2 regions of the Streptomyces doebereineriae genome follow, and region 1 is predicted to be linked to the other one. Evidence: riboswitches for the same ligand, from Rfam matches in the RefSeq annotation. Region 1 holds a riboswitch; the other holds the start of a gene.

Region 1 (14,411 bases):
GCGGAGATCGACAGTCCGGTCTCCCTCGTCAGCCGCAGCAGCTCGTCGCCGGTGCGGAAGGGGTACTTCAGCACTGCGTCGTCGAGCTTGATCCGGTCCGCGCCCACCGCGTCCTCGTCGACGACGAACCCGCCGCCCACCGAGTAGTACGTCTTCGACATGAGCTCGGCGCCCGAGGCGTCGTACGCCCACACCGTCATGCCGTTCGCGTGGTACGGGAGTGTCTTGCGGCGGTGCAGTACCAGGTCGTCGTCGAAGGAGAAGGGGATCTCGCGCTCGCCGAGCAGCTTCAGGACGCCCGCGGCCTTGATCTCCGCCACCCGGTCGTCCGCGTTCTCCACGTCCACCGTGCGCGGGGAGGCACCCTCCAGGCCGAGCAGCACCGCCTTCGGGGTGCCGTGGCCGTGACCGGTCGCGCCCAGGGAGCCGTAGAGCTCGCAGCGCACCGAGGCGACGGAGGACAGCAGCTCCTCGTTGCGCAGGCGGCGGGCGAACATACGGGCCGCGCGCATCGGGCCGACCGTGTGGGAGCTGGACGGGCCGATGCCGATCGAGAACAGGTCGAAGACCGAGATGGCCACGGGCACTCCTTCAAAAAGGGTGGGGGCACACGTCGTCGGGTGCCCCCACCGTGGAACTACTTGTTCAGGCCGGGGTACAGCGGGTGCTTGTCGGCAAGGGCCTTCACCCGGGCCTTGAGCGACTTCAGGTCGTACGAGGGCTTCAGCGCCGAAGCGATGACGTCCGCGACCTCGGTGAAGTCCTCGGTCGTGAAGCCGCGGGTGGCCAGGGCGGGCGTGCCGATCCGCAGCCCCGACGTCACCATCGGCGGGCGCGGGTCGTTGGGGACGGCGTTGCGGTTGACCGTGATGCCGACCTCGTGGAGGCGGTCCTCGGCCTGCCGGCCGTCCAGTTCGGACTCGCGCAGGTCGACGAGGATGAGGTGGACGTCGGTGCCGCCGGAGAGCACGTCGACCCCGGCCTCCCGGGCGTCGTCGGCCGTCAGACGCTCGGCGAGGATGCGCGCACCGTCCACGGTACGCCGCTGGCGCTCCTTGAACTCCTCCGAGGCCGCCACCTTGAAGGACACCGCCTTCGCCGCGATCACGTGCTCCAGGGGACCGCCCTGGAAGCCCGGGAAGACTGAGGAGTTCAGCTTCTTCGCGAACTCCTTCTTCGCCAGGATGATCCCGCCGCGCGGTCCGCCCAGCGTCTTGTGGGTGGTGGAGGTGACCACGTCCGCGTACTCGACGGGGTTCGGGTGCAGCCCCGCCGCCACCAGGCCCGCGAAGTGGGCCATGTCGACCCACAGATACGCCCCGACCTCGTCGGCGATCCGGCGGAACTCCGCGAAGTCCAGCTGCCGCGGGTACGCCGACCATCCGGCGATGATCACCTTGGGCCGGTGCTCCTTGGCGAGCTTCTCCAGCTCGGCCATGTCGACGAGACCCGCCTCGTCCACGTGGTACGCGACCACGTCGAACTGCTTGCCGGAGAAGTTCAGCCGCATCCCGTGGGTGAGGTGACCGCCGTGCGCCAGGTCCAGACCCAGGATCGTGTCACCGGGCTGCGCCAGCGCGAACAGGGCGGCCTGGTTCGCGGAGGCACCGGAGTGGGGCTGGACGTTGGCGTACTCGGCTCCGAACAGCTCCTTGACCCGGTCGATCGCGATCTGCTCGGCCACGTCGACGTGCTCGCAGCCGCCGTAGTAGCGACGGCCGGGATAGCCCTCGGCGTACTTGTTGGTGAGGACCGAGCCCTGCGCCTCCATGACGGCGAGCGGAGCGAAGTTCTCCGACGCGATCATCTCGAGGGTGGACTGCTGACGGTCCAGCTCGGCGTCGACCGCGGCGGCGATCTCCGGGTCGAGCTCGTGCAGGGGCGTGTTCAGTGCGGACATCGGGTGCGGACTCCTCAGCCGGCGGAAAAGGCGGTGTACTCGTCGGCGGAGAGCAGGTCGGCCGGCTCCTCGGCGACGCGTACCTTGAACAGCCAGCCGCCCTCGAAGGGGGCGGAGTTCACCAGCGCCGGGTCGCTCACGACGTCCTCGTTGACCTCGGTGACCTCACCGGAGACCGGGGAGTACAGGTCGCTGACCGACTTGGTCGACTCCAGCTCGCCGCAGGTCTCGCCCGCGGTCACCGTGTCACCGACCTCCGGGAGCTGGACGAAGACGACATCGCCGAGCGCGTTGGCCGCGTGCTCGGTGATGCCGACCGTCGAGACGCCGTCCTCGGCGCCCGACAGCCACTCGTGCTCCTTGCTGTAGCGCAGCTGCTGCGGGTTGCTCATGGTCTGAATTCTCCTGTACGCGGGGGAGTGCTGATGAATGGGGGACTGCGGAAGGCGTGCGTGAGCAGCGACTCTGTGCTCAGCATCACCTACGACGGCTACTTCTGACGCTTGTAGAACGGCAGCGCCACGACCTCGTACGGCTCGTGACTGCCCCGGATGTCCACACCGACACCCGCCGTGCCCGGCGTCGCGTGCGCGGGGTCGACGTACGCCATCGCGATCGGCCTGCCCAGCGTGGGGGAGGGGGCACCGGAGGTGACCTCGCCGATCACCTCGCCGCCCGCGACGACCGCGTACCCGGCACGCGGGACCCGACGGCCCTCGGCGACGAGTCCGACGAGGACGCGTGGCGGGTTCTCCGCGGCACGGGTGGCCGCCTCGGCCAGCGCCTCCCGCCCGACGAAGTCACCCTCCTTCTCGAACTTCACGACCCGCCCGAGCCCGGCGTCGAAGGGCGTCAGCTCCCGCGAGAGCTCGTGCCCGTACAGCGGCATGCCCGCCTCGAGGCGCAGCGTGTCCCGGCAGGACAGGCCACAGGGGACCAGGCCGGCCGGCTCGCCCGCCTTGGTCAGGGCCTGCCACAGCGCTTCCGCGTCGGACGGCGCGACGAACAGCTCGAAACCGTCCTCGCCGGTGTACCCGGTGCGGGCGATCAGCGCGGGCACCCCGGCGACCGTGCCGGGCAGACCGGCGTAGTACTTCAGGCCGTCGAGGTCGGCGTCGGTCAGGGAGGCGAGGATCCCGGGCGCCTGAGGTCCCTGTACGGCGATCAGCGCATAGGCGTCCCGGTCGTCACGCACCTCGGCGTCGAAGCCGGCCGCGCGCTCGGTGAGCGCGTCCAGCACGACCTGGGCGTTGGAGGCGTTGGCGACCACCATGTACTCGGTCTCCGCGAGCCGGTAGACGATCAGGTCGTCCAGGATGCCGCCGTCGGCCTGGCAGATCATGGTGTAGCGGGCGCGGCCGACACCCACGGACGCGATGTTGCCGACGAGGGCGAAGTTCAGCAGCTCGGCCGCCTGCGGCCCGGTCACGGTGATCTCGCCCATGTGGGAGAGGTCGAAGAGCCCGGCCTTCGTGCGCACGGCGTTGTGCTCGTCGCGCTCGGAGCCGTAGCGCAGGGGCATGTCCCAGCCGGCGAAGTCGGTCATGGTCGCGCCCAGCGAGCGGTGCAGGGCGTCGAGCGCGGTACGACGGGATTCGGTACTGCTCATCGGACGGTCGTCTCCCAAGGATCCAAGGCATGACGGGCGAGGGCTTTCCTCCCCATCTGTCATCGGAACCTGAGAGGTTCGCCCTGATCACGAAATGATCCGGGCTTGCACCGTGGGTGGAGCCGCCTTCGAGTCGGCGGCCCGCTTTTCAGATGTGCCTCGCCCGCGCGGTAACGGGGCCTGAGAGATTCAAGGGAGGGACTTGCTCCTTCGGCGCCCGGGTACACGTACCCAGGACTCTCCCGCGCGGATTCAAGCGGCCGGTATGCAGTTGGCGCGGACATCATTGCACGCCGCGCACGCGTCCGGCAGGGCGGCGTCTGTAACCAGCTTGTGGCGGTACGACTACAGAAAAGCGAGAGATCGTCCATTACCTTCTCTTTACGCTCGGTGGGGAGGGGAACCCCGACCCCGGAGGAGGACGATGACGGTGGACAGGACCACGGCGTACGCGACGACCTCGGGCATCGCGCTGCCGGAGCAGCCCGCGGCCCCGGCCGTCGAGCTCCGCGGCGCACGGCACGCCCCGGTCGTCCGCGACCTGCGCGATCGCGCGGGCCGCAGTCCGCACGCCCTGCTCTTCGGCCCCAGGGACCTCGTCGTCATCACCGGCCTGCCGGGCAGCGGCAAGTCCACGCTGATGAAGCGTGCGGTGGGCGGGATCCGGATCGACTCGCAGGACACCCGCGACCGCTGGGACGGCCGGCTGTCCGGCTTACTGCCGTACGCCGTCTACCGCCCCCTGGTCCGGCTCGCGCACTACGCCGGACTGCGCAGCGCCCTGCGCTCCGGCGAGGGAGTCGTGGTCCACGACTGCGGGACGCAGGCCTGGGTGCGCGGGTGGCTGGCCCGCGAGGCCCGGCGTCGGGGCGGCACCCTGCATCTGCTGCTGCTCGACGTCACGGCGGACACCGCGCTGGAGGGCCAGCGCGAGCGCGGCCGGGGCGTCTCGCGGTACGCCTTCCTGCGGCACCGGGGCGCGGCCTCCCGGCTGATCCGCTCCGTGGAGCGCGGTGACCTGCCCCAGGGTTGCGGTTCGGCGGTGCTGATCGACCGGGACGCCGCGGACGTGCTGCGGCGGATCGGTTTCACGGGCTGAGCCACCTTTCCGTCGCACCCGCTAGCCTTTCAGCCACATCAGTAGGTTCACAGCAGGCGGTCAGACAGATGGACTTCCCGGCGGATCTTCCCGCGGACTTTCCAGCACCGGCACACCCGCACCCTCATCCGCATGGCGGATGGCCCGGCAACGAACTGGAGGAGGTGCTCTCGGCCTCCCTCGGCATGCCCTCGGCGGGCGGCCGGATCATCGAGGTGCTCGGCCGCAGCTTCGTCTGGGTCCCCCTGCCGAACGGCGGCGGTCCGCACAGCGGCCCCCTCGACCTGCCCTCCCTGGAGATCGCGGGCCAGGCCTTCGTCCCGGTCTTCAGCTCCGAGGAGCAGCTCCGCCAGGTCGTCGGCAGCCATCTGTCGTACACCATCGCCCCGGCGGTCGAGTTCGCCCGTGGTCTGCCCCCGCACGTGGGCATCGCGGTGAACCCCGACGGAGTGGTCGGCGTGCCCCTCCCGCCCGCCGCGGTCGCGGATCTCTGCCGCGTGGGCCGCACCCCGCTGGACGGCCCCAACACCGGTGGCCGGGTCAAGCTCTACGAGCCGGACTGGCAGGACGACCCGGTCGACTTCCTGGCAGCCGCGTCGGCCGAGTTCGCGGCCACCGGAGTGGTCCTCACGGCCCGCCGCTGCCTGGCCGCGATCGAAACGGCCGACCCGGTGATGTTCGTGGGCGTCGAACTCTCCCAGTGGGAGGGCGATCTGCGCACTCTCCCGATGGACGCCCTCGGCAGGGCCCTGGGGACGACTCCGGTCCCCTGGCCGGTCAACCTGGTTCTGCTGGACGTGGCGGACGACCCGGTGGGCCACTGGATGCGCGAACAGGTGCGCCCCTTCTATACACAGGGCTGACGGCGCACAGATCCCGAGCTCGTGGGCGCTTAAGCTGGTTTCCTACTCGGGGCAACTTTCAAGAAGGGGCGATACAGGGTGAGCGCCACCACGACCGACCAGGTCGAGCACATGCTGCGCCAGGTGACCCCCGGGCGCTACGACGCCTACGAGGCACTGCTGCGCGCCCTGGCGACCCCGAACTCCGGCCAGATCTGGATGCTCCTGTGGCACGGCCAGGCCGGCTCCCCGGACGCCCAGTACGGAAACATGGAGGTCGACGGCTACGGCTACGCCCCCTGTGTGACCTCGGCCCAGGAGCTCAGCGCCAGCGGCTGGAACCGCTCGTACGAAGTGGTCGACGGCATCGATGTGGCCCGCACCCTCTACCCCGACCAGTACGGGCTTTGGCTCAACCCGCACGCCCCCGGCGGCGGCCTCGGCATCCCCTGGCTCGATCTGCGCCGCATCGCCACCGGCCTCGAGCGCCAGCCCGCGGGGCCGCTCAGGCTGTCGGAACCCGGCATCGAGATCCCCCAGTTCTACGCGCAGCTCGTGCAGAACGCCCACCGCACCCCGGCGGTCCGCTCACTGCGCCGCGCCTGGGTGCAGCCGGCGCTCGGGGCGCCGTATCTCGCGATCGGTCTGGACGTGTACGACACCAGCCCCTCGGCCGTGGACTCGGTGCGCGCGATGATGCAGCAGTCCATCGGCGCCGTCCCGGACGGGCTCCCGGTGTCGACCGTGGCGATGTCCGACGAGTACGACCCGGTGGCGCTGTGGATGCGCGCCGGTGCCCGTCCCTTCTACGACCGCGAGGCCCACGGGTCCCCCGCGCAGGCGCCGGCCGCCGGGTACGGCTACCCGCCGACCCGTGGCGGTTACTGAGAGCTACGACTACCTGTTCGACTCGTTTACGTAACGGCCACGTTTCTTCGCGCGTAGATAGCGGCAGGTCATCACGAAAGTCGCCTATTGTACCGTTCTGTCCCAACTAACATGCGTCCGAGAGGCGTTACCCGTTGTTCGGATAACGGAATCCCTCGTACTGCATCACGGTTACGCATACTTTCTTCGCCAGGCCTGGCGGGTGATCGCAGCGAAGCTGAAGACTCCCCAGGCAGACGCAGGATCAGACGTTCCCTGCGAGCTGAGCAAGTCGACAAAGCCGTAATCCACGGCAGGTGTAGGCCGGTCACCACCGGCGAGAGGGGTCGGGTCACTGTGACCGCACCGATCGAGACCACCGGGGCGCAGGCCGAGGCGCAGCCGGAGGCTGTCCTCGTCGGCGTCGACAAGGGGCAGATCGAGGGCCGTTCCCTGGGGCAGATCGCCTGGTCCCGGTTCAAGAAGGACAAGGTGGCGGTCGCCGGTGGCGTGATCGTCATCCTGCTGGTCCTCCTCGCGGTGCTCTCCCGGCCCATCCAGGCCATGTTCGGCCTCGACCCGAACGCCCTGCACCAGGATCTGATCGACCCCAACACCTCGCTGCCCAAGGGCAACTTCGGCGGCATGAGCTGGGACCACCCGCTCGGCGTGGAGCCGAAGTTCGGCCGCGACATCGCCACCCGCATCCTCGAGGGCTCCTGGGTCTCGCTGGTCGTCGCCTTCGGCGCCACGATCCTGTCCAACACGATCGGCGCCGTGCTCGGCGTGGTCGCCGGCTACTACGGCGGACGGGTCGACACGATCATCAGCCGGCTGATGGACACCTTCCTGGCGTTCCCGCTGCTGCTGTTCGCCATCGCCATCTCGGCCACACTCCAGGGCGGTGCCTTCGGGCTCGAGGGTCTGCCGCTGCACATCAGCGTGCTGATCTTCGTGATCGGCTTCTTCAACTGGCCCTACCTGGGCCGCATCGTGCGAGGTCAGACGCTGGCCCTGCGCGAGCGGGAGTTCGTCGACGCCTCGCGCGGGATGGGGGCCAGGGGGCCGTACATCCTCTTCCGGGAGCTGCTGCCGAACCTCGTCGGCCCGATCATCGTCTACTCGACGCTGCTCATTCCGACCAACATCCTCTTCGAGGCGTCGCTGAGCTTCCTCGGCGTCGGCATCCAGCCTCCCCAGGCCTCCTGGGGCGGCATGCTCAACCAGGCCGTCGACTTCTACCAGGTCGACCCGCAGTTCATGATCGTGCCTGGTCTGGCCATCTTCGTGACCGTCCTGGCGTTCAACCTGCTCGGCGACGGTCTCCGCGACGCTCTCGACCCGCGCAGCCGCTGACCCGCGACCGCGGTGAGAGTCCACCAGATTTCCGACAATTGAAGGGGAAGCAGACCATCATGCGAAGGTCAGCGCTGGCCGCAGTGGCGGCCATCGGCAGTGCGAGCCTGTTGCTCTCGGCTTGCAGCAAAGCCGATGACAACGACGGTGGAGACGGGAACAAGTCGGCTGGGGCCAACGCAGCGACCAAGGGCGTCGTCAATGCCTCCACCCAGAAGGGTGGGACGGTCACGTACGAGCTCACCGACGTTCCGGACTCCTTCGACCCGGGCAACACGTACTACGCCTACATGTACAACCTCAGCCGGCTGTACGCCCGCCCGCTGATGACCTTCCAGCCCGGTCCGGGCGAGGAGGGCAACAAGCTGGTCCCGGACCTCGCAGCGAGCGCGGGCCAGCCGAGCGACGGCGGCAAGACCTGGACGTACAAGCTGCGTTCGGGCCTGAAGTACCAGGACGGCACGGCGATCACCTCGAAGGACGTCAAGTACGCCGTCGAGCGCTCCAACTTCGCTCGTGACGTGCTCTCCCTCGGTCCGAACTACTTCCAGCAGTTCCTGGTGGGCGGCAAGGACTACAAGGGCCCCTACAAGGACAAGAGCGCCGAGGGCCTGAAGTCCATCGAGACGCCGGACGACACCACGATCGTCTTCAAGCTCAACACCGCCTTCCAGGAGTTCGACTACCTGGTCGCGACGCCGCAGACGGCGCCGGTCCCGCAGGCCAAGGACACCGGCATCGACTACATCAAGAGCATCGTGTCCTCGGGCTCGTACAAGTTCCAGAGCTACGACGAGGGCAAGCAGGCCGTCCTCGTCCGCAACGAGAACTGGGACGCGAAGACCGACCCGCTGCGCAAGCAGTATCCGGACAAGATCGTCGTCAAGCTGAAGGTCAACCCGGAGACCATCGACCAGGACGTCCAGGCCGGTGACGCGATCGAGCTCGCCGGTACGGGTGTCCAGGCCGCGACTCAGGCGAAGGTCGTCAACGACGCCTCGCTGAAGGCCAACACCGACAACGCATACGGTGGCCGTCTGGTCTACTTGGCGATCAACAACCAGGTCGCCCCGTTCACCAACGTCGCCTGCCGCAAGGCCGTCGAGTACGCCGTCGACAAGGTCTCCGTGCAGACCGCCGAGGGCGGCCCGATCCGCGGTGACATCGCCACCACCGTTCTGCCGCCGGACATCCCCGGCTACCAGAAGGCGGACGTCTACGCCACCACCGGCAACAAGGGTGACGTCGCCAAGGCCAAGGAGCAGCTGAAGGCCTGCGGCAAGACGGCGATCAGTACCAACATCTCCGCGCGCAGCGACCGTCCGCAGGAGATCGACGCGGCCACCGCGATCATCGCCTCGCTGAAGAAGGTCGGCATCAACGCCACCCTGAAGCAGTACCCGTCGGGCAAGTACTTCACCGACTACGCGGGTGTGCCGACGTTCGACAAGAAGCAGAACATCGGTCTGCACATGATGCAGTGGGGTGCCGACTGGCCGGGCGGCTACGGCTTCCTCCAGCAGATCCTGAACGGTGGCGCGATCGGCACGTCCGGTAACACCAACCTCTCGTACCTCGACGACAAGCAGATCAACGAGGCGCTGGCGAAGGCCATCGCCACCGAGGACGAGACCGCGCGCAACGCCCAGTACGCCGCGATCGACAAGCGTGCGATGGACCTGGCGGCGCTCGTTCCGCTGACCTACTTCAAGGTCCTGCTGTACCGCCCGGACAACTTCACCAACCTGGTGTCCTCGTCGGCCTTCAGCGGTCAGTACGACTACCTCAACATCGGCACGACCAAGAAGTAGCCCCGGAAGGCAGGTGAAGGCATTGGTGCCCGTGGGCCTCGCGGCCCGCGGGCACCAGCGCCGGTCCCCGTGATCTCGTACATCCTCCGTCGGACGTTCGCGGCAGTGATCCTGCTGCTGGTCGTCACCGCGGTCACCTTCGCGATCTTCTTCCTGCTGCCGCGGATGGCCGGCCAGACCGCCGACCAGCTCGCGCAGCAGTACATCGGAAAGAGTCCGACGAAGGCCGACATCGCCGCGGTCAAGCAGAACCTCGGTCTGGACGAGCCCCTGTATGCCCAGTACTGGCACTTCATCAAGGGGATCGTGTCCGGCGCCACCTACAACCTGGGCCCCACGACGGCGCACTGTGACGCGCCGTGCTTCGGCTACTCCTTCAAGAACCACGTCGCGGTGTGGCCGCAGCTCACCTCGCGCCTTCCGGTGACCGTCTCGCTGGCCGCCGGTGCCGCCGTGATGTGGCTGGTGTCCGGTGTGGTGATCGGCGTGATCTCCGCGCTCAAGCCCCGCAGCTTCTTCGACCGCGCCTTCATGGGCGTCGCGCTCGCCGGTGTCTCGCTGCCCATGTTCTTCACGGGCAACCTGGCGCTGCTGCTCTTCACCTACCAGTGGCCGATCTTCGGGCGAACCTACGTACCGTTCACCGAGAATCCGGCCCAGTGGGCCAACACACTCTTCCCGGCCTGGTGCTCGCTGGCGCTGCTGTACTCCGCCATCTACGCGCGGCTGACCCGCTCGGGCATGCTGGAGACGATGAACGAGGACTTCATCCGCACGGCCCGCGCCAAGGGCCTGCGGGAGCGCAAGGTGGTGGCCCGGCACGGGCTGCGGGCCGCGCTGACCCCGATCATCACCGTCTTCGGCATGGACCTGGGCCTGCTGCTCGGCGGCGCCGTGATCACCGAGACGGTGTTCTCGCTGCCCGGCATCGGCCAGTACGCGGTGCAGGGCATCACCGACAACGACCTGCCCCCGATCCTCGGCGTCACCCTGCTCGCCGCCTTCTTCGTCGTGATCGCAAATCTCCTGGTGGACCTGTTGTACGCCGCCGCCGACCCGCGGGTGAGGCTCTCGTGACCGAACTCTCCAAGACCGGTGCCGCCCTGGGCGAGCCGGCTCCCGGAAACGCTCCCGACGCCTTCCTCGCGGTCCGCGACCTCAAGGTGCACTTCCCGACCGACGACGGCCTGGTCAAGTCCGTCGACGGGCTCAGCTTCCAGGTGGAGAAGGGCAAGACCCTCTGCATAGTGGGCGAGTCGGGCTCCGGCAAGTCCGTCACCTCGCTGGCGATCATGGGCCTGCACCGGCTCGGGGCACGTGGCAAGAACGTCCAGATGTCCGGCGAGATCTGGCTGGACGGCAAGGAACTGGTCTCCGCCGACCCGGACGAGGTGCGCCGGCTGCGCGGCCGCGAGATGGCGATGATCTTCCAGGACCCGCTGTCCGCGATGCACCCGTACTACACGATCGGCAGTCAGATCGTGGAGGCGTACCGCGTCCACCAGGACGTCAACAAGAAGACCGCTCGCAAGCGGGCGATCGAGATGCTCGACCGGGTCGGCATCCCCGAGCCGGACAAGCGCGTGGACGGTTACCCGCACGAGTTCTCCGGCGGTATGCGCCAGCGCGCGATGATCGCCATGGCGCTCGTCAACAACCCCGAACTGCTCATCGCGGACGAGCCGACGACCGCCCTCGACGTCACCGTCCAGGCGCAGATCCTCGACCTCATCCGGGATCTGCAGAAGGAGTTCGGCTCCGCGGTCGTCCTCATCACCCACGATCTGGGTGTGGTCGCCGAGATCGCCGACGACGTCCTGGTGATGTACGGCGGCCGGTGCGTGGAGCGGGGCAGCGTCGACGACGTCTTCGAGCGGCCGCAGCACCCGTACACCTGGGGTCTGCTCGGCTCGATGCCGCGCATCGACCGGGAGACCTCCGAGCGGCTCATCCCCGTCAAGGGCCAGCCGCCGAGCCTCATCAACGTCCCCTCGGGCTGCGCCTTCCACCCCCGCTGCCCGTACGCGGACATCCCCAAGGGCGATGTCACCCGTACCGTGCGCCCGGAGCTCCAGCAGGTCGGCGGCGGGCACTTCTCCGCGTGCCACCTCTCGCCGGAGGACCGCACGCGGATCTGGACCGAAGAGATTGCGCCGAAGCTGTGAGTGAGACGAAGAAGACGGACGCGGACGTGACGGCCGCCCCCGACGAGCGCGAGATACTGCTCAAGGTCGAGGGCCTCCAGAAGCACTTCCCGATCCGCAAGGGCGTCCTCCAGCGCCAGGTCGGTGCGGTCAAGGCGGTCGACGGCATCGACTTCGAGGTGCGCAAGGGCGAGACCCTCGGCGTGGTCGGCGAGTCGGGCTGCGGCAAGTCGACCATGGGCCGGGTCATCACCCGCCTCCAGGAGCCGACCGGCGGTTCGATCCACTTCGAGGGCCAGGACATCACGCGGCTGAACGCGGCCGGGATGCGTCCGCTGCGGCGGGACATCCAGATGATCTTCCAGGACCCGTACGGCTCCCTGAACCCCCGGCACACCATCGGCGGAATCGTCTCGGCGCCGTTCCGGCTCCAGGGCGTGGAGCCCGAGGGCGGGGTGAAGAGGGAGGTCCAGCGCCTGCTGGAGCTGGTGGGCCTGAGCCCCGAGCACTTCAACCGCTACCCGCACGAGTTCTCCGGCGGCCAGCGTCAGCGCATCGGCATCGCCCGCGCGCTCGCGTTGAAGCCGAAGCTGGTGGTGGCGGACGAGCCGGTGTCCGCGCTGGACGTGTCGATCCAGGCGCAGGTCGTGAACCTGATGGACGACCTCCAGGAGGAGCTCGGCCTCACGTACGTGATCATCGCGCACGACCTGTCCGTCGTACGGCATGTCTCGGACCGCATCGCGGTGATGTACCTCGGCAAGATCGTCGAACTCGCCGACCGCACCTCGCTGTACGAGGCGCCGATGCACCCGTACACCAAGGCCCTGATGTCGGCGGTCCCGGTGCCGGACCCGAAGCGCCGCGGCACCAAGTCGGAACGCATCCTGCTGCGCGGCGACGTCCCGTCCCCGATCTCCCCGCCCTCGGGCTGCCGCTTCCACACCAGGTGCTGGAAGGCCACGGAGATCTGCAAGACGACGGAGCCCCAGCTGATCGAGCTGCGCCCCGGCCAGCGGGTGGCCTGCCACCACCCGGAGAACTTCGAGGACCAGGCCCCGCAGGACACCGTGCTCCTGTCGGTGGCCAAGGAGGCGGCCGCGCTGGTCGCCGAGGAGGTCCTGGCTGAGTCGGCGGAGACGTCGGCGGCGGTCGCGGCGGTGGTGGAGGGCTCCCAGGAGGCAGAGCCTTCCGAGACCTCGGCCGAGAAGCCCGCGGCCGAGGCCACGGCCGACGCCGAAGCCACGTCCGCGAAGACCGGCCCGGGAGCGAGGACCACGCCCGCCACCGGCGTCCAGGAAGCGGAAGACGACGGTCAGGAGTCAACCGACAAGTAACGCATGACGAGTTGGCAAAGTCATGCACATGCCCGAACGGGAGAGTGAAGAGTCGTCCGTGTCCGACTTATCGGCACAGGCTCGGAGGGACGACACGATGGGACTCTCCCGTTCGGCACGCTTAGGAGCCGTCGCGACCGCGGCGGCTTCCTTCTTTGTCATCGCGGCCTCCCCAGGCCCCGCCGCCGGCGCCCCCGGCATCGGTGACCCATACTTCCCGCTCCTCGGCAACGGCGGCTTCGACGCCCGCCACTACACCCTCGACGTGGCGTACAACCCGGACACCGACCGTCTGGACGGCCGTACGACACTCACCGCCCGCGCCACCCAGAACCTCTCCTCCTTCGACCTGGACCTCCAGAAACTCGAGGTCACGAGAGTCGAAGTGAACGGCAGACGCGCCCAGTTCACCCGCGACGGCGACGAGATCCGCATCACGCCGCGCCAATCCCTGCGCAAGGGCCACGACTTCACGGTCGCCGTCACCTACGGCGGCGTCCCCGAACCCCTCAGCGGCCCCATCGTCTTCGGCTCCGACTACGGCTGGATGAAGACCCCCGACGGCGTCTTCGTCGCCTGTGAACCCAACGCCGCGTCCACCTGGTTCCCGTCCAGCGACCACCCTTCCGACAAGGCCACCTACGACATCCGCATCAGGACCCCCAAGGGCCTGACCGCGGTCTCCAACGGCCGGCTCGTGTCGACGTACGACAAGGGCGGCTCGACGTACACCCACTGGCGCGAGAAGAAGCCGATGGCGACCTACCTCGCGACCGCCACCATCGGGAAGTTCGACGTACGCACCGGGAAGACCCCCGGCGGCATCCCCATCTACACCGCCATCGACCCGGTGCTGGAGAACAGCAACAACGTCGACGTGTACGGCGTGACCGCCGAGGCCACCGACTACTGGTCGCAGGTCTTCGGGCCGTACCCCTTCGAGGAGACCGGCGCGATCGTCGACGACATGCCGCAGGCGGGGTTCTCGCTGGAGGTGCAGTCGAAGCCGGTGTACTCGGCGGTGCGCAACGAGACCACGATCGTGCACGAGCTCGCGCACCAGTGGTTCGGTGACTCGGTCTCCGTCGCGCACTGGAAGGACATCTGGCTCAACGAGGGCTTCGCCACCTACTCCCAGTGGCTGTGGGCCGAGCACAAGGGCACCCGCAGCGCCCACGACTCCTTCCTCGCCGGCTACGACGCCCGCCCCGCCGACAACCCGTTCTGGCAGATCACCGTCGGCGACCCGCAGCGCGACACGATGTTCGCGTCCGCGGTGTACCAGCGGGGCGCGATGACCCTCCAGGTGCTGCGCGAACGGATCGGCGACAAGGCGTTCTTCAAGCTGCTGCCGGCCTGGACCAAGCTCCACCGCTACGGCAACGCCGACACCGCCGACTTCATCCGGCTCGCGGAGAAGGTCAGCGGACAGCAATTGGACGACCT
Region 2 (14,105 bases), on a different contig from region 1:
TGGTTCGCCGGCGCCTCCGCGATGGCCGGCCTGCTCAACCTGATGCCGCGCTACCTGCCCCGCTACGGCATGGCCCCGCACTGGGCCCGCGCCGTGCGCCCCATGGTCGTCGTCTTCACTCTGATCGCGTTCCTGGTCACCTGGATCTTCGACGCCGACGTCGACGCCCAGGGCGGTGCGTACGCCACCGGCGTGCTGGTGCTGATCAGCTCGGCGGCGATCGCGGTGACCATCGCCGCCCGCAAGGCCGGGCAGCGCAACTGGACCGTCGGCTTCGCCGTCATCTCCGCCGTGTTCCTCTACACGACCGTCGTCAACGTCATCGAACGCCCTGACGGCGTGAAGATCGGCGCCTGCTTCATCGCCGGCATCATCCTGGTCTCTCTCCTCTCCCGCCTGGCCCGCGCCTTCGAACTCCGCGTGACCGACGTGACGCTCGACGACATGGCGGAACGTTTCATCCGGGACATGGCCAGCCGCAAGATGCGCTTCATCGCCAACGAGCCCGACCAGCGCGACAAGGCCGAGTACCGCGACAAGATCGAGCAGATCCGCGAGGACAACGACATCCCCGGCGAGGACTTCGTGTTCGTGGAGGTCACGGTCCTGGACCCCTCGGAATTCGAGGCGAGCCTGACGGTCCGGGGTGAGGTGCTCCATGGCCGCTACCGCGTCCTGACCCTGGAGTCCTCCTCCATCCCCAACGCCCTCGCCGCCCTCCTGCTCCACGTGCGCGACACCACCGGCTGCACCCCGCACATCTACTTCGAGTGGACCGAGGGCAACCCCTTCGCCAACTTCCTCCGCTTCTTCCTCTTCGGCCAGGGCGAGGTGGCCCCGGTCACCCGGGAGGTCCTCCGAGAAGCAGAACCGGACCGCCCGCGCCGCCCCCGAGTCCACACGGGCTGACGCCGTCGCACATCCCCGCCGCGGCCCACCACACGCCCTACGTTGATGCACATGACCCTGAGCATCCGCAACCAGCTCCCCGGCACCGTCACCACCGTCACCCCGGGCGAGGCCATGGCAACCGTCAGGATCCGCCTCGACGGCGGCCAGGACCTCACGGCCGCGATCACCCTCGAGTCCATCGCCGAACTCGGCCTCACCCAGGGCTCGCCCGTACGCGCCCTGGTGAAGTCGACGGAGGTCTCCCTCGCCACCGCCCCGGTCCAGAACGTGTCCATCCGCAACCAGCTCCCCGGCACCGTCACCGCCGTCGCCACCGGAGCCGCCATGGCCACCGTCAAGATCGCTGTCGAGGGAGGCGTACTCACCTCCGCGATCACCGCGGACGCCGCGACCGACCTCGCCCTCGTCGCCGGCGCCCCGGTCGTCGCCCTGATCAAGTCGACAGAGGTGTCACTGGCCACGGCGTAACGGAAAAGGGCCCCGCCGAAACGGGGCCCTCATCACCTCGGGTCAGTCCTCGTACGCGTCCAGCGGCGGGCACGAACACACCAGGTTCCGGTCGCCGAAGGCCTGGTCGATCCTCCGCACCGGCGGCCAGTACTTGTCCGCCACCGACACCCCGGCCGGGAACACGGCCTCCTCGCGCGTGTAAGCGTGCTCCCACTCACCGCCCAGCGCACCGGCGGTGTGCGGAGCGTTCCGCAGCGGGTTGTCCTCGGCAGCCCACTCCCCCGAACCGACCTTCTCGATCTCCGCACGGATGGCGATCATCGCCTCGCAGAACCGGTCGAGTTCGATCAGGTCCTCGGACTCCGTCGGCTCGATCATCAGCGTCCCGGCCACCGGGAACGACATGGTCGGGGCATGGAAGCCGTAGTCGATGAGCCGCTTGGCCACATCGTCGACACTCACCCCGGTCGCCTTGGTGAGCGGCCGCAGATCGATGATGCACTCGTGCGCGACCAGTCCGCCGGGGCCGGTGTAGAGCACGGGGTAGTGCGGCTCGAGCCGCTTGGCGATGTAGTTGGCGGAGAGCACCGCCACCTGCGTGGCCCGCTTCAGCCCCTCACCGCCCATGAGCCGGACGTACGCCCACGAGATCGGCAGGATCCCCGCGGAACCCCAGGGCGCGGCCGAGATCGGCCCGACGCCCGTCTCCGGGCCGGCCGCGGGCTGCATCGGGTGGTTCGGCAGATACGGCGCCAGGTGCGCCCGTACGCCGACAGGACCCACACCCGGGCCACCGCCGCCGTGCGGAATGCAGAACGTCTTGTGCAGATTCAGGTGGGAGACGTCACCGCCGAAGTGCCCCGGCTTGGCAAGGCCCACCAGCGCGTTGAGGTTGGCCCCGTCGACGTACACCTGCCCGCCGGCCTCGTGCACCTGCGCGCAGATGTCGGCGACGTGCTCCTCGAACACGCCGTGCGTCGAGGGGTACGTGATCATGAGCACGGACAGCTCGTCCCGGTACTGCTCGATCTTCGCGCGCAGGTCGTCGACGTCGATCTCGCCGTCCCCGGCGGTCTTCACGACGACGACCTTCATCCCGGCCATGACGGCGCTCGCGGCGTTGGTGCCGTGCGCCGAGGACGGGATGAGACACACGGTCCGCTGCTCGTCACCGTTGGCCCGGTGATATCCGCGTACGGCGAGCAGTCCGGCCAGCTCTCCCTGCGACCCGGCGTTCGGCTGCAGTGACACGTTGTCGTACCCGGTGACCTCGGCGAGCCGCTCCTCCAGCTCCCGGATCAGCGTCAGATAGCCCTGCGCCTGCTCGGAGGGCGCGAAGGGGTGCAGCTGCCCGAACTCGGGCCAGGTGACCGGCTCCATCTCGGTGGTCGCGTTGAGCTTCATGGTGCAGGAGCCGAGCGGGATCATGCCGCGGTCGAGCGCGTAGTCGCGGTCGGCGAGCCGACGCAGGTAGCGCAGCATCGCGGTCTCGGAGCGGTACTGGTGGAAGACGGGGTGGGTGAGGAAGTCGTCGTCGCGCAGCAGCGCGTCCGGCAGCGCCTCCTCGGTGGCCTCGTCCAGCGCCTCGATGTCGGCCTCGACGCCGAACGCGTTCCACACGGCACCCACCTGGGCCCGCGCGGTGGTCTCGTCGCACGCAACGGACACATGGTCGGCGTCGACGAGGTGCAGGTTGACGCCGTTCCGCCGCGCGTCGGAGACGACCTCGGCGGCCCTCGCGGGCACCCGCGCGGTGAGCGTGTCGAAGTACGAACCGTGCACTACCTCGACCCCACCGGCCGTCAGGCCCGCGGCAAGGATGTTCGCGTACCGGTGGGTCCGCCGCGCGATGCCCTTGAGCCCCGCGGGCCCGTGGTAGACGGCGTACATCCCGGCCATGACCGCGAGCAGCACCTGAGCGGTGCAGATGTTGCTGGTCGCCTTCTCCCGACGAATGTGCTGCTCACGTGTCTGCAGCGCGAGCCGGTAGGCCTTGTTCCCGTCGGCGTCCACGGACACCCCGACGAGCCGCCCGGGCAGGCTCCTCGCGAACTTCTCGTGTACGGCCATGTAGCCGGCGTGCGGCCCGCCGAACCCCATCGGCACTCCGAACCGCTGCGTGGTACCGACCGCGATGTCCGCCCCGAGCTCACCCGGCGACTTCAGCAGGGTCAGCGCGAGCAGATCGGCGGCCACGGTCACGAGCGCGCCGAGCTCGTGAGCCTGGTCGATGAGCGGCTTGATGTCGCGTACGGCCCCGGAGGCGCCGGGGTACTGGACGAGCACACCGTTGATCTCACGCCCGGCGAGCTCGGCCGGGATCCCGTCGCGGAGGTCGGCGACCACGACCTCGACACCGGTCGGCTCGGCCCGGGTCTCGATCACGGCGATGGTCTGCGGCAGGGTGTCGGCGTCGACGAGGAAGAGCCCCTTCTTGTTCTTCCCCATGCGGCGGGACAGAGCCAGGGCCTCGGCCGCCGCGGTCCCCTCGTCGAGCAGCGAGGCGCCGGAGGTCGGCAGCCCGGTGAGGTCGGCGACCATGGTCTGGAAGTTGAGCAGAGCCTCGAGGCGTCCCTGCGAGATCTCCGGCTGGTACGGCGTGTAGGCGGTGTACCAGGCCGGGTTCTCCATGACGTTGCGCAGGATGACGGGCGGAGTGAAGGTGCCGTAGTAGCCGAGCCCGATCATGGAATCGAGCACCTGGTTCCGGTCGGCCAGCGACCGCAGCTCGGCCAGCACCTCGGCCTCGGTGCGCCCGCCCGGCAGCTCCAGGGCATCGGCGTTCTTGATCACATCCGGCACCGCGGCGGCGGTGAGCTCGTCCAGCGAGCCGTAGCCGACCTGCGCGAGCATCTTCGCCCGCGCCTCATGATCAGGGCCGATGTGACGCTGCTCGAACGGAATGCCCTGTTCGAGCTCGGAGAGCGGAATGCGATGGGCGGTCATTGCGGAGGCCTCCTGGTCTGACACGACCTGCGAGGGGTACCCCGGCGCGGGTACCCCGACGGCCTCCCCCTCTGTCATCTGACCTGAGAGCTTCACCGGACCGCCCGAAGGCCGCCGGCTTTCACCGTCGGTGAGAGCGGAAGCTGTCGACACCCGCTCTGCTTTCCAGAGTGACCTCGTCCGCGCGGTACGTGAGCCTGAGAGATTCCGGGGAGGATTTGCTCCTTCGGCGCCTCCGATGTTGTCTGGAGGACTCTCCCGCGCGGGGTCAGCAGCCGCTCGCAAGCCTACCAGCGAGCCCACCGCACGAGTCTTCGAGTGGCCGCGCGCCCCGAAGTGCTCTTTCGTAGTGCTTACGACCGCTTCGGATGAGTTGCGACCAAGTGGAGGGCCCGTGCAGACCGACATCGATCCGCGCAACCTGATCGGCCGCAAGGCGTTCGACCGCAACGGCACCAAGATCGGCACCGTCGACGAGGTCTACCTCGACGACGCGACCGGCGTGCCGGAGTGGGCTGCCATACGCACGGGCCTCTTCTCCCGGGACGCCTTCGTCCCCCTGGGGCCGAGCGAGCTGGTCGCCGGCACCCTGCACGTCCCCTTCGACCGCGCCCTCATCAAAGACGCCCCCGACTTCGGCGTAGGCCGCCACCTCTCCCCCGACCAGGAACTCCAGCTCTACCACCACTACGGTCTCGACGTGTCCGCACCGCCCCCGTTCCCGGACCGGGACTTCGGCAAGCTGGCGGGCACGGAGGACGCGGAGGCCTGAGCGCCCGGCACCTCCTCTGTCAGGGGCAACGGCTCAGCGGGCTCCAGCGCAGGGTCCTCCACGAGAAACGTCCGTACCCGCCCCGGCTCCGAATCCGGCGTCTCGAACCGCACGGTCACCCGCCCCAGCCCGCTCCCCTGCACCCACCCATGCCCGTACTCGGCATGCCGCACATCATGCCCGGCGACCCACCGCCGCTCAGCAGCCGCCGTCGCCTCGGGGACGGCCACATCATCGACCTCCTCCTCAGCCGCCGACTCCACCCGCTCCCCCGCGGCCTGGGCGAACAGATCCTCCTGAGTGAAGTCGGCGAGTCCGCTCACCCCCACTCCCAGCAACCGCACACCCCCCGTCGAGTCCACGCCCTCCAGCAACCGCAGGGCAGCCTCCCGCACGACCGCCGGGTCATCGGTGGGCCCCCGCAAGGTCTCGGACCGCGTCAACGTCGAGAAGTCGTAGCGCCGCACCTTCAGCACGATGGTCCGCCCCGACAGCCCGGCCCCCCGCAGCCTCCGCACACACCGGTCCGCCAGCCGCTGCACCTCCAGGCTCACCCGCACCCGGTCATGGATGTCCACGTCGTACGTGTCCTCGACGGACACGGACTTGGTCTCCCGCTCAGCCACCACGGGCCGCTCGTCGTACGCCAGCGCCATCGCGTGCAACCCGTGCCCATGGGCCTTCCCGAGCAGTCGTACGAGCTCGTCCTCGCCCGCCTCCACGATCTCGTCGACCGTATGGATCCCGGCACGCCTCAGATGATCGCCGGTCGCCGGCCCCACTCCCGGCAGGATCCGCACCGACATCGGCCCGAGAAGCGCCCGCTCGGTCCCCGGCTCGATCACCACCAGGCCGTCCGGCTTGGCCTGCTCGGAGGCGATTTTCGCGAGCATCTTGGACGCGGCCAGCCCCACCGACCCCGTGAGCCCCGTGACGGCCCGTATGTCGGCCCGTAGCTTCGCCCCGGCCAGCCGCGCCGACGCCTCGTCCCAGGCCGTTCCCCCGGCCTCCAGATCCACGAACGCCTCGTCCAGGCTCAGCGGCTCCACCAACGGGGACAGCTCCCGCAGCAGCCCCATCACCTGCTCGCTGATCGCCTTGTAGAACCCGAAGCGCGGCACCAGATACGCGGCGTTCGGCGCTAGCCGTCTCGCCTGGCCCATGGGCATCGCCGAGTGCACCCCGAACACCCGGGCCTCGTAGGACGCGGTGGCCACCACACCCCGCGGCCCCAGCCCGCCCACGACGACGGCCTTCCCGCGCAGACTCGGCTTGGACGCCTGCTCCGCCGAGGCGTAGAAGGCATCCATGTCGAGATGCAGGATCGTGGGCGTCTTTCTCACATGTCCGATGCTGCCCTACGCCACTGACAATGCCCCGCCCGAGAGAGCGGGGCAGGCTTCAGACCGCCCGGTTGCGCCGCCGCGCCAGTTCGTCCGCGGGGTTGTGCCCGACGAGTGTCTCCCCGGTGTCGATGCGCTCCCCGTGCAGCTGTGACAGGGCGCTCTCGACGTCCCGCCACACGACACCCACGGCGATCCCGAAGATGCCCTGACCGCCCTGGAGCAGCGCGTGGACCTCGTCGGGCGAGGTGCACTCGTAGACCGTGGCGCCGTCGCTCATGAGCGTCATCCGCTCCAGGTCCTGGAATCCCCGCTCCCGCAGGTGCTGGACCGTGGTGCGGATGTTCTGCAGCGACACACCCGTGTCGAGGAACCGCTTGACGATCTTCAGGACAACGACGTCCCGGAAGCTGTAGAGCCGCTGCGTCCCCGACCCGTGGGCGGGCCGCACGCTCGGCTCGACGAGGCCGGTGCGCGCCCAGTAGTCGAGTTGCCGGTAGGTGATGCCTGCCGCCGCGCACGCCGTAGGGCCGCGATAGCCGATCTGCTCGGACGCCATGGACGTCGCCCCTCCGCTGCTCGGCACGGCCGCCGGTCGCTGCGGAGCGTGATCGGCCGCGCTGCCCTGAAACGGGCTGCCGTGAAGCGGGTACGGGCCGCCTGCCCCGAGACTCCGTCCGGGGGCACCCCCAGCCGTACCGTCGCCGCTGCTTCTCACGCCGACCTCCGTCCTTGACCTGCCTTCTCGACGGTAGGCAGTCACCAGGGGTGCGTCAACGATCGCCACACTCGGCACGCCGAGTGATAATCACCCTAGGAGTGGTTTCCCGTACCCAACCGCGGGGAAAGGCTAGCCGAATGCGCTCCTGGCGGGCCGCAGGACGCTCTCACGCGCCGGTGGCAAATGCCAGCATTTCAGTGACGACCGGACACGGCTGACCCGTCACGGACCGCTGATCCGCCGGATCGGCCGCGGCTGCCTCACTGACTGCTGGTGCCGAAGTCCTCGGGGGAGATCTGGTCGAGGAACTCGCGGAACTTCTCCACTTCGTCCTCCTGCTCGTCCGGAATCGCGATGCCGGCGTCGTCGAGCACTCCGTCGCTGCCGTAGATCGGCGTCCCGGTGCGCAGGGCCAGCGCTATGGCGTCGGACGGCCGCGCGCTCACCTCGACCCCGCTGGCGAACACCAGCTCCGCGTAGAAGACGCCCTCACGCAGATCCGTGATGCGCACTTCGGTGAGCTCCTGGCCGACCGCCTCCAGCACGTCCTTGAACAGGTCGTGGGTCAGCGGTCGTGCGGGGGCCATGCCCTGCTGTGCGAAGGCGATCGCAGTCGCCTCACCCGGCCCGATCCAGATGGGGAGGTAGCGGTCGCCTCCCACTTCACGCAGGAGCACGATCGGTTGGTTGGAGGGCATTTCGACCCGGACACCTACGACATCGAGCTCGTTCACACAGCAACCCTAGGCCGTGCCCGGGACGTTTGGGTAGTCGGGCCGGAAACGGGGGACGATCCGATGCCCGGCCACCCTCAGGGCAGGCGCACCCCGAGCGCGGTCTGCACGAGCGCCGTGTGCAGCTTCACCGTGAGCCCCGCGAGTTCCTTGGCGCGCGCTTCCGCGTGTGCGCGGGTCTGCGGGTTGCGGTGGCGTTTCAACGGAGCCACGACCTGGTCCACCAGCCCGGCCTCACGATCGGCGGCGGCCTTCATCGCACGCAGATGCCTCGGCTCGATCCCGAACCGGCCCAGCTCGACGACCAGCGCGGCCACGGTGACCGCCTCGGCGTCGTAGGCCCCGTCCGGAAACGGGGTGATGAGCCCGTACGACTCCCACTCCGCCAGCTCCGACTCGCCGATCTCGGCGGCGGCGAGCAGCTCGGCCCGGCCGATCCGGGCCGCTGTGGGGCCTTCAGGGACCTCCAGGACCGTTTCTCCGTCCCGCTGCCGGCCGACCGTGGGCAACGCGACGGCTTCGCCTCGCTCCATGGCGTCCAGATGCTCTTTGATCACCTTGAGCGGCAGATAGTGGTCCCGCTGCATCCTCAGGACATGACCGAGACGCTCGACGTCCCGGTCGCTGAACTTGCGATACCCGGACGGAGTCCGCTGCGGCTCTATGAGACCTTCGGACTCCAGAAAACGGATCTTGGAGATCGTGACTTCGGGGAACTCGTCACGCAGCACGTTCAGCACCGTGCCGATGCTCATCAGCCCACTGTCCGTCGCGGCGGTGCCGTGTCCGGCACCGCCGCTCGGTGTTTGAAGCATGGACCTTCCCTGGGAGGGTCAGTAGCCCTGCTGGCTCGCGTAGAAGACCAGCCGGTACTTGCCGATCTGCACCTCGTCGCCGTTGTTCAGAGCGACCGAGTCGATGCGCTCACGGTTGACGTACGTGCCGTTGAGACTGCCCACATCGGACACCGTGAACGAGCCGTCCTGACCGCGGCGGAACTCCACATGCCGGCGCGAGACCGTGACGTCGTCGAGGAAGATGTCGCTCTGCGGGTGGCGGCCGGCCGTGGTCAGCTCGCCGTCCAGCAGGAAGCGGCTGCCCGAGTTGGGCCCACGACGCACGACCAGGAGCGCCGAGCCCAGCGGCAGCGCGTCGACGGCAGCCTGCGCCTCCGGGGAGAGCGCCGGCATCTGCGTCTGGCCGGTGACCTCGGAGTCGTACGCCTCGAGTCCCGAGATGGAGATGGTGGAGGTCGTCTCCGAAGGACGCTCGGGCACAGCCCCGGCCCGCAGCGGAGCGCCGCAGTTGGAGCAGAAGCGGCTGTTCTCCGCGTTGCGGTTACCGCACCTCGTACACACCAGGGCCGACATAGGGGAAAACCCTCCACCCGTACTTGAGGTTGACGGCTGCCCGAAACCTATGCCGCCGGACTGGGCAGGGTCAACAGACGGCACGCCCTGACCTCCGGAAATGTCGCCACCCTGGCCGCCCAGCTGGTCCCGGAACAGCGGGCGCTGGCCCTCGGCGTCGGGCTGTGCGCGGTGACGAGCGGTCGCGTTGTTGTCGCTACCTTCTCGCGCGCTCTTGCCGAACAACTTCGCAAACAACTTCACGGGCGATTCCCCTTGACCGAAACAGACCCGCCCGTGGGGCAGGACGAACCCTGATTGAACACACCGGTCGACCCGGACATCCTCACAACGTCCGTTTCCACCAGACAGTTTCCACCACGCACCACCCATTCGGTGCGGCGACCCCCCGCAACCTCATGCCCTGGCCGGACGCCCCCCATGCACCCCCGGTTCACCGGGGGGACGACCGAGCGTAGTCAGGCCGCTTCGCCGCTCGCAAGGCATCCACGACGATCTTGTTCGACCGCTCGACGGTAACGGTGGCCTGCTCCTTCTCAAGAGTCTGCACCACGCCTCCAGGGATGTTGAGCGCCGGTTCGAGGTCCTGCGGATTACCGATGACCTTGAAACGAAAAGGTGCGGTGATCTTGTTCCCGTCGACGCTCACACTCTTGTCGGAGTCCGACAGAAAGGTGTTGGCGACGACCCGCACACCGTTCACCTGGATCGCCTCCGCGCCGGCCGCGCGCAGCTCCTGGATCGCGTCGAGCAGCATGTCCGCCTCGACCGTCCCCTTGGTGTCGTCGATGGTCATCGTGATGCCCGGCCCCTGCGCGGCCACCGTGCCCGCGAGGATGCCGAGTTGCCGCTCCTTCTCGACCGTCTGCTTGCGGGCCTCCTCGGCCTGGTCGGAGCTGTTCTCCAACTCGTCCCGCTGGTTCTCGAGGCCCTGCTTCTCGTCTTGAAGACGCTGAGTACGGTCGCCCAGTTCATCGAGGATGCGTACGAGATCCTCCTGCCGCGCCCCCCGCAGCGCGCTGTCGCTGTCGCTGTTCGAGGCCACCTGGACGGCGAGGCCGAATCCAAGGCCGAACAACAGCACCGCGACGATGAGTTGGGCCCGGGTCGCGCGCGGCGGCCACAACCCCTTCACCAGTCGCTGGCGGCCGGTCAGTCCTGGCTCCGACGCCGTGGTCTCTGCCTCCTCGGACGGGGTCGCCGGGAGTTCCTCGGGCAGTTCTTTGCGCAGCCTGTTGCCGGGCGTCTCTTCCTGGTCGCTCATCGGCCTCACGCCCGGAAGACGTGTCGACGGATCGCCGCGGCGTTCGAGAAGATCCGGATGCCGAGCACCACGACGACACCGGTCGAGAGCTGGGCGCCCACGCCCAACTTGTCGCCCAGGAACACGATCAACGCGGCCACGACCACATTCGACAGGAACGACACGACGAAGACCTTGTCGTCGAAGATGCCGTCGAGCATGGCCCGCAGGCCCCCGAAGACAGCGTCGAGCGCCGCCACTACGGCGATCGGCAGATAAGGCTCGACGACCGCCGGAACCTCAGGCCGGACCAAGAGGCCGGCCACGACTCCCACGACGAGGCCCAGTACGGCGATCACGATGTGCCCTTCTCAGTTCTCGGCTCTGCTGTACGTACGATCACACTCGGTGCGGCCGGCAGCCGGAGGTCGTCCTCCACGGAGATGGCCGTCCGGATGCCGTAGTTCTCCTGCAGGGCGTGCAGATACAGCCCGTCGGCACTGTCCTGGAACCTGGTGCTCAGCCGCTGCCCGTCCCCCACCGCAAGCACCGTATACGGCGGAACCAACGGCTTGTTGTCGACCAGTATCGCGTCACCCGCGGCCCTGATCGCCGACAGCGCGGTCAGCCGCTGTCCGTTGATGGAGACGGCCTCCGCGCCCGACTCCCACAGCCCGTTCACCACCCGCTGCATGTCACGGTCGCGCACCCGCCCGGTGTCGGAGAACCCCGACGTCTCACGCGGGTTCCCGTCGCCGCCCGTGCTGGCTTCCTTGGCGTCGTTCACGACCAGTTTTACGCCTGGGCCGTGCACCTCCACTGCGCCCGACAGAATGCCCACGAGGTCGGCCTGGCCGCTGTCGCCACTCTGCTTGAGCGCCTCGCGCTGCCGCGTGCTCACATCGTCGCGCAGCTGGTCGACGCTCTCCTCGAGCTTGTCCGCCGTCTCGGTCTCGCGGTCAATACGGTCGATGAGTTCCTCGCGCTCCTTGGCCACGACCGGAGCCGCCACCCGCGCCTGCGCCGCCCCCACGGTGACCACGAGAGCGGCGAGGACCAGACCGACAGCCAGCCCCAGCCTCGCCCGCAAGGTCTTGGGCAGCCCGCCGTCACCGGCGGCCTTCTTGCGGTCCGCAGCCTCGGCGTACCCGTCGTCGAGGCTGTGGTCCATGACGTTGGTGAGCAGCGACATGGAGGCGTCCGGGCGCGTGGGGCGCGTGGGGGTGCTCCGAATGGGGGGCTGCTGCGGCATGCCGCACATCGTCGCACGTCGCGGCCCCCACCTCCGAATGGCCCCATCGGCGTGCCGGACAGGCCCCCTTGGGGACACCTGTCCGGCACGCACGCGTGCGGGACTCAGCGGCCGGCGCTGTCCACGACCGCCGACCACTCGTCCAGCAGGGCCTGCGCGGACGCGTCATCGGGCCCCTCGGCCCACAGATGGGTGACCGCCTCCGCCGGGTCCGGCAGCACCATCACCCAGCGTCCATCGGTCTCCACGACCCGGACACCGTCCGTCGTGTCGACAAAGCGATCGCCCGCCGCCTCCACGACCCTGCGCATCACCAGTCCCTTGACGGCCCACGGCGTCGCCAGATCCCGCTTGAGGACATGCGCCCGCGGAATCCGCGCGTCGATCTGGCTGAGCGTGAGCTGCGTCCGCGCCACCAGCCCGATCAGCCGTACGAAGGCCGCCGCACCGTCGAAGACACTGCTGAACTCCGGGATGATGAAGGCGCCCTTACCGTCACCACCGAAGATGGTCGAGTCGTCGCGTCCGACCCGGGTGAGGTCGTCGGGCGAGGTGGTCGTCCACTCCACTTGCGTGCCGTGGTACGCCGCCACCTGCTCGGCGATCCGCGTGGTGGTCACCGGCAGCGCCACACGGCCGCTGCGGCGCTCCGCGGCGACCAGGTCGAGCATGACGAGCAGCGCCCGGTCGTCCTCGATGATCCGCCCCTTCTCGTCCACAAGGGACAGCCGCTCACCCACAGGGTCGAACCGCACCCCGAACGCGGCCCGCGCGGACGCCACGATCTCACCCAGCCGCACCAGACCCGACCGCCGGGCGTCCGCCGTCTCCGTCGGCCTGGACTCGTCGAGCCCCGGGTTGATGGTCAGCGAGTCCACGCCGAGCTTCCCGAGCAGACTGGGCAACACCAGACCGGCACTGCCGTTCGACGCGTCCACGACGACCTTCAGCCCGGACTCGGAAATCCCGGTGATGTCGACGTTCCGCAACAGTGAACCGGTGTACGAATCGAAGACACTCGCCGGGAAGTGCAGGTCTCCGATCTCACCGGGGAACGCGCGCCGGTACTCCTGCCGCGCGAACACCCGGTCCAGCTTCCGCTGGCTGCCCTGAGAAAGGTCCGCGCCCCGCCCGTCGAAGAACATGATGTCGACGGAGTCCGGCACCCCGGGCGTGGTCCGGATCATGATGCCGCCGGCGCTCCCGCGAGCGGTCTGCTGGCGCGCCACGGGCAGCGGTACGTTTTCCAGGTCACGTACGTCGATGGCGCTGGCCTGCAGAGCGGAGATGACCGCCCGCTTCAGTGCCCGCGCGCCACGGGAGTGGTCACGGGCGGTGGTGACGGTCGATCCCTTCTTGAGGGTCGTCGCGTAGGCGCCGGCGAGCCGTACCGCGAGTTCCGGGGTGATCTCGACGTTCAGGATGCCGGAGACTCCCCGGGCGCCGAAGAGATGCGCCTGGCCCCTGGACTCCCAGATGACCGAGGTGTTGACGAAGGCACCGGCCTCGATGGTCTTGAACGGGTAGACCCGCACATTCCCCTGGATAATCGATTCCTCGCCGACGAGGCACTCGTCACCGATGACCGCGCCGTCCTCGATACGAGCCGCGCGCATGATGTCGGTGTTCTTCCCGACGACACAGCCACGAAGATTGCTCTGCTGCCCGACATACACGTTGTCGTGCACGACGGCCTTGTGCAGAAACGCGCCGCTCTTCACGACCACGTTCGAACCCACGACGGTGTGCTCGCGGATCTCGGCGCCGGCCTCCACCTTCGCGTAGTCCCCGATGTACAGCGGACCACGGAGAACGGCATCGGGGTGCACCTCGGCACCTTCCGCAACCCAGACGCCCGGAGAGAGCTCGAAGCCGTCGATCTCGACGTCGACCTTGCCCTCCAGGACGTCGGCCTGCGCCTTCACATAACTCTCGTGCGTGCCGACGTCCTCCCAGTACCCCTCCGCGATATAGCCGTAGATCGGCTTGCCTTCCTTCATCAACTGCGGGAAGACATCGCCGGACCAGTCCACGGGCACATCGGGTTCGACGTAGTCGAAGACCTCGGGCTCCATGACATAGATGCCCGTGTTCACGGTGTCCGAGAAGACCTGCCCCCAGGTCGGCTTCTCCAGGAAGCGCTCGACCTTGCCTTCCTCATCGACGATGGTGATGCCGAATTCGAGCGGATTGGGCACACGGGTCAGACAGACGGTGACCAGCGCACCCTTTTCCTTGTGGAAGTTGATGAGTTCGGTGAGGTCGAAGTCGGTCAGAGCATCACCGGAGATGACGAGGAAAGCGTCGTCCTTCAACGCCTCTTCGGCGTTCTTGACGCTTCCGGCGGTACCGAGTGGCTTCT

The links. Region 1 has a riboswitch for glycine ahead of gcvT (glycine cleavage system aminomethyltransferase GcvT). Riboswitches for the same ligand answer to the same signal wherever they lie in the genome.
Region 2: another riboswitch for glycine. It lies ahead of gcvP (aminomethyl-transferring glycine dehydrogenase); the one in region 1 lies ahead of gcvT (glycine cleavage system aminomethyltransferase GcvT).

The regions. Positions count from the first base shown of each region.
Region 1 is NZ_JAVREZ010000004.1:316,467-330,877, reverse strand. Features, by position in the region: gene RNB18_RS14435 (L-serine ammonia-lyase) at 1-581, opposite strand, end outside; gene glyA (serine hydroxymethyltransferase) at 638-1,900, opposite strand; gene gcvH (glycine cleavage system protein GcvH) at 1,915-2,292, opposite strand; gene gcvT (glycine cleavage system aminomethyltransferase GcvT) at 2,391-3,509, opposite strand; glycine riboswitch at 3,556-3,667, opposite strand; glycine riboswitch at 3,668-3,764, opposite strand; gene RNB18_RS14415 (AAA family ATPase) at 3,934-4,608, shown strand; gene RNB18_RS14410 (enhanced serine sensitivity protein SseB) at 4,677-5,471, shown strand; gene RNB18_RS14405 (enhanced serine sensitivity protein SseB C-terminal domain-containing protein) at 5,583-6,338, shown strand; gene RNB18_RS14400 (ABC transporter permease) at 6,675-7,673, shown strand; gene RNB18_RS14395 (ABC transporter substrate-binding protein) at 7,733-9,484, shown strand; gene RNB18_RS14390 (ABC transporter permease) at 9,554-10,561, shown strand; gene RNB18_RS14385 (ABC transporter ATP-binding protein) at 10,558-11,649, shown strand; gene RNB18_RS14380 (ABC transporter ATP-binding protein) at 11,646-12,965, shown strand; gene RNB18_RS14375 (M1 family metallopeptidase) at 13,063-14,411, shown strand, end outside.
Region 2 is NZ_JAVREZ010000043.1:1,235-15,339, forward strand. Features, by position in the region: gene RNB18_RS50230 (APC family permease) at 1-909, shown strand, start outside; gene RNB18_RS50235 (TOBE domain-containing protein) at 961-1,380, shown strand; gene gcvP (aminomethyl-transferring glycine dehydrogenase) at 1,423-4,308, opposite strand; glycine riboswitch at 4,484-4,579, opposite strand; gene RNB18_RS50245 (PRC-barrel domain-containing protein) at 4,703-5,080, shown strand; gene RNB18_RS50250 (DNA polymerase IV) at 4,996-6,423, opposite strand; gene RNB18_RS50255 (MerR family transcriptional regulator) at 6,482-7,141, opposite strand; gene RNB18_RS50260 (bifunctional nuclease family protein) at 7,405-7,878, opposite strand; gene ftsR (transcriptional regulator FtsR) at 7,956-8,693, opposite strand; gene RNB18_RS50270 (FHA domain-containing protein) at 8,712-9,620, opposite strand; gene RNB18_RS50275 (DUF881 domain-containing protein) at 9,682-10,512, opposite strand; gene RNB18_RS50280 (small basic family protein) at 10,518-10,850, opposite strand; gene RNB18_RS50285 (DUF881 domain-containing protein) at 10,847-11,752, opposite strand; gene RNB18_RS50290 (mannose-1-phosphate guanyltransferase) at 11,848-14,105, opposite strand, start outside.